2 regions of the Pseudoneobacillus rhizolycopersici genome follow, and region 1 is predicted to be linked to the other one. Evidence: riboswitches for the same ligand, from Rfam matches in the RefSeq annotation. Region 1 holds a riboswitch; the other holds the start of a gene.

Region 1 (2,204 bases):
AATCTGGTTGGGGACCGGTATTTCGTTCATAGGTATCGGGGTGGGAATAATGGTGATGTTCCTATTAGCTCGGTTCGGTTTTCAAGAATGGATGCAAGGTTATCTTCAAAAATATCCAAAACTGCAAGACTATGAAGGAATGTTTGAGAACAATGCTTTCCTTGGCATTCTCATTGCACGTGCTATTCCTGTTATTCCATCCCCAATTGTCAATATTGTTTCGGGAGTCAGTAAAGTAAAATGGCAGGTTTTTTTAGGGGCTTCCTTATTAGGAAAACTGCCTGCAATCTTCATCTTTACGATAGCAGGCAGCCTTATTGGGAATCAAAAATGGATATCTATCGTGATTTATGCGACTTACTTTTTGAGCATTGCTATTCTGATTGGCCGTAGGATGAAACAAAATCAACTAGCAGATCAACAAATTGTTCAGCCTTGAAAACGCTAATAGAAGGAAAGGATGCGAATTTGTGTTTTACTTATTTATGTATCTAGCATTTATTAATGTATTTGATGGATTCGTGACTTATGTAGGTCTTATCACTGGAAATATCGAAGAGTTGAACCCAATAATGAATTATTTATACGAAGTGGATCCATTATTATTTATCGGTGTAAAGTTATCATTGTCGTTTTTGTTGCTAATCATTTACTTCCTTATAAAAGAGCCAAAGTCTGTTGTCCTTAAAAGTTTACTACTAGTTTCTTCTATTATATATACGTTAGTTTGCCTTAAACATTCGTATTGGATTGCCCTAGTCATTAATATGTAAAACGGTGTTAAAACCCCATTTTAGAATCGAATAGTGGACATGCCCATTTTTTACCAAGAAATATCGACAAAATGATAGCGCTTTCGCTAAAATCACGACAGTTAAATTTTCCGAATTTTAATAAAATTGATTACTAGGTGGAAAATAGATAAATATATGGAAGAAAATGTCGGAAATATGATAAAACAAACTTTAGACCTATTACAATAAACGACATGCTAATCAAGAAGAACTAGATATAATTACCTTATCGCTAATACTTATGGCTTAAGTCAGAAAAGGGCAAACCTATTGAAAAGTAGGGACGCAAAGTCACAGATCTAAGGTACTGTCGAAACGACACTACGATGATGGCTGGATTACCTGAGGTACTTTTAACGTATTTTGGGGGAGATAAAGTGAAAAGTAGAACAAGTTGGGCACAAGAATTAGATAAGGAATGGTTAGAACTAATTATGGAAGCCAAAAGACTCGGGATCGAATTAGCTACTATTCGAGACTTTTTTCACCAAAATGAAGTAAAGGAGCTATTGTTAGAAAAATGAATAACAAATAATAAAGAGTATTTCTGAAGTGATGGAAATACTCTTTTTTAATTTATTCATTTTTGGACTGGGTTATTCTCCATTTATTAAATTCCAAGAATTCGCGGAACTGGTTCTTGGATATCCCCGATTCCATTGCCTCTTGGACAAGCTTTAGCCAATCAGAATCTAAATCTTCTCTCTCTATCGAATCGTTTATGAGGTAATCCACAGAAACCTCAAGAACGCTGGATACCTTCTCTAAAAACTGAATAGACGGATTAGATTGTAAGTTTCGTTCAATCGCACTTAAATACGATTTAGCGACCCCTGCTTTCTCGGCTAGCTCGGAAAGGGACATCTTCTTTTCGACTCGAAGTTGCTTAATACGTTCACCAATCATAGAGCTTCACTCACTTTAACATTTACTTTTTCCTATTATATCAGAAAACGAAATAATTTCATATTATCCATTTTCAAAACATTCACAAACTTTAGCGCTTTAAAGGATGTGGGGACAGTCCCCACATCCTTTAAAGCGCTAAAGTATTCTTCCATTGATTATCCATTTTGGGTATAATGATAGTTGGTAGGAGTTTAGGGTAGGAGTTGTTGGATGATGTCAATTTTGGTTACGGGTGGTGCCGGTTATATTGGTAGCCATACTTGTGTGGAATTGCTTAATGCGGGTTTTGATTTAGTTGTTTTGGATAACTTTTCAAATAGTAAGATAGAGTCATTAATAAGAGTGAAGGAAATTACCGGAAAGGATTTTGCGTTTTACCAAGCCGATCTGCTGAATCGCGAAGAGGTGGAGAAGGTTTTTCAAAATCACTCAATCGAAGCGGTTATTCACTTTGCTGGATTGAAGGCTGTGGGAGAGTCAGTATCCATTCCACTTCATTAT
Region 2 (2,204 bases), on a different contig from region 1:
TTTGTAAGCCGTATTCCAGAAATATCGGCAATCGTAAACCCTCAGGTATCAATTGGATTAACCAACGATCGTCCAAGCGATTTTACTTACTATACCGCAGTTGAAGTGTCCGAAACGACCAATGTTCCAGCAGGAATGATGGTTCTGACCATCCCTGCTGCTACCTATGCAGTCTTCACACATAAAGGATTAACGGAGAATCTAGGAGAAACAATTAACAACGCTCGCAAAACCATAGTAGAATCAGGTTATACCATTGACCATACAGCCTTCTGGTTCGAACGCTATGATAAAAGATATAACCCCACATCAGCACAGTCGGAATTTGATTTATATTTTCCTATCATAAAATAGCTTAACGTGGTGCCTGGCACCAACCACCTATGAAGCCACCATTTGTCCAATAGAAGCCCTCTATTGGACATTTTGAGCTCTTCCTACTGCCATAATTACCCATCATTCTCAAATCGTCCCCCTATTCCCATCCCATCACGTAACGATTACTTGGTTTCGGCCATTTTCTTTGGCTTTGTATAGGGCTTTGTCGGCTTTTCCGATAAATTCTTGGACGATTTCTCCTTGGTATTTGGATAAACCCATACTAATCGTGATAGATATTCTTTCATTTTTATACGTAAATGATGATTGTTCAACCTCTTTACGGATGTTTTCTGCTAATCTTATTCCTTCGCCTACTTCTGTGTTTGGCAAAACAATAGCAAATTCCTCGCCCCCAAACCGAACATACGCATCAGAACTTCTAACATTAGTTTTAATGATGTTTGAAATCTGTTTTAAGACCTCGTCACCACATTGATGGCCATGATGGTCATTTACCTTTTTAAAATAGTCAATATCCAACATAATAAGGATCAAGGGACTATTTTCTCTTTGACTATACGGAATCACTTTTTCAAGAATTAAGTCGAAATACCTTCGATTGTATAATCCAGTCAACGAATCGATGATGACTAGTTTTTGCATCTTCTTCAATACCCTGATATGCTCCATACGAAAATGAGTAACCGTTAGCAGAATCGCTCCATTCATTAAGGACTCCAAAAACAAAGCAATCAACTCAATACTACTTGAAAAGCCTTCACCCCAAAAATACGTCCCATATTTTAAAAGACTATAGAAACAGGCAACTCCAACAGCGACCTTCCATTTTGGATACATAATGACTATCAATATATTAGGAATCAAATAAATGGACCAAACAAATGTTGATAGCCGTCGCATTTCTTCACTCAAATGGACATGAATAATGATAGGCAAAATTGAAATAACTACCATTACCAACAAATATAATATTTTACGAATCAATCTTTTTACCTCTTACGAACGTATTTTTTTCTATAAAAAAAGACTAATCAGTCCGATTAGTCTACTTTAAATCATCGGAAACTGGCTGGCATCATCCTAAGGATCTTAGCCCCTCTAGTTTTGCGTCTTCATCTTTCGATAAATTTGCCTTTTCATTATTATACCGTTTAAAAATCTATTTTCTTTGAAAATATTCATAATTATTTTCTGTCACCATTTTATAGGTAGCCGGCCCAATATTATTATTCATTAAGACTGCAAAACTATTAAGAATTCCGTTAATATATGTCGATTCATGCTCTCCAATCATAAATTCAATACCATATTCAGTAATGTCCTCATTGTCTTCTTCTTTCCAAACAATACGCCCCATTACTTCAATGGTTTTATGGAGAATTTCTGTAGAAAACCGAAGGGTCATATCGCCCCTAACTGGCAGTTTCAAGGTAGAAAGAAAGCGAAGCCCACCGATACTCATATCGTATATTAAAACTTTTGCCTTTCCTAAATGCAATGTTTTACCTCCAATAGAGAGAAGTGTCATTTCTGCTTCAAGTGGATAAGGGAAACTTACTCGAAAGTGTTTTCTTTTTCTTTGCTTTTCTTTTAATAATGGATCGATTGGTTGTAGGACTTTTTGCTGCATTAGAGGTTCAAATTCTTCAACTGGAACTGGACGACTAAATAAATAACCTTGAGAAAGTAGGCAATGTTCTTTCTGAAGTAATTTTAATTGTCCCATCTTTTCGACTCCTTCGGCAACCACATCTATTTTCAAACTGTTTGCCAAATAAATAATCGACTTTACAATAAACAAGTTATGCTGGGATTCGGTCATATTTTGGATAAACGATTTATCAATTTTGATGACATCAAAA

Evidence for each region. Region 1 has a riboswitch for cyclic di-GMP ahead of sinI (DNA-binding anti-repressor SinI). Riboswitches for the same ligand answer to the same signal wherever they lie in the genome.
Region 2: it holds a riboswitch for cyclic di-GMP, as region 1 does, so the genes downstream of both, ACX9YW_RS18385 (GGDEF domain-containing protein) here and sinI (DNA-binding anti-repressor SinI) in region 1, are expected to answer to the same signal.

The regions. Positions count from the first base shown of each region.
Region 1 covers NZ_JBTOOE010000009.1:89,925-92,128, reverse strand. The annotation lists gene ACX9YW_RS11560 (TVP38/TMEM64 family protein) at 1-439, shown strand, start outside; gene ACX9YW_RS11555 (DUF5658 family protein) at 471-773, shown strand; cyclic di-GMP riboswitch class I at 1,045-1,140, shown strand; gene sinI (DNA-binding anti-repressor SinI) at 1,172-1,318, shown strand; gene ACX9YW_RS11545 (helix-turn-helix domain-containing protein) at 1,371-1,700, opposite strand; gene galE (UDP-glucose 4-epimerase GalE) at 1,917-2,204, shown strand, end outside.
Region 2 covers NZ_JBTOOE010000022.1:53,669-55,872, reverse strand. The annotation lists gene ACX9YW_RS18390 (GyrI-like domain-containing protein) at 1-354, shown strand, start outside; gene ACX9YW_RS18385 (GGDEF domain-containing protein) at 490-1,326, opposite strand; cyclic di-GMP riboswitch class I at 1,400-1,485, opposite strand; gene ACX9YW_RS18380 (EAL domain-containing protein) at 1,502-2,204, opposite strand, start outside.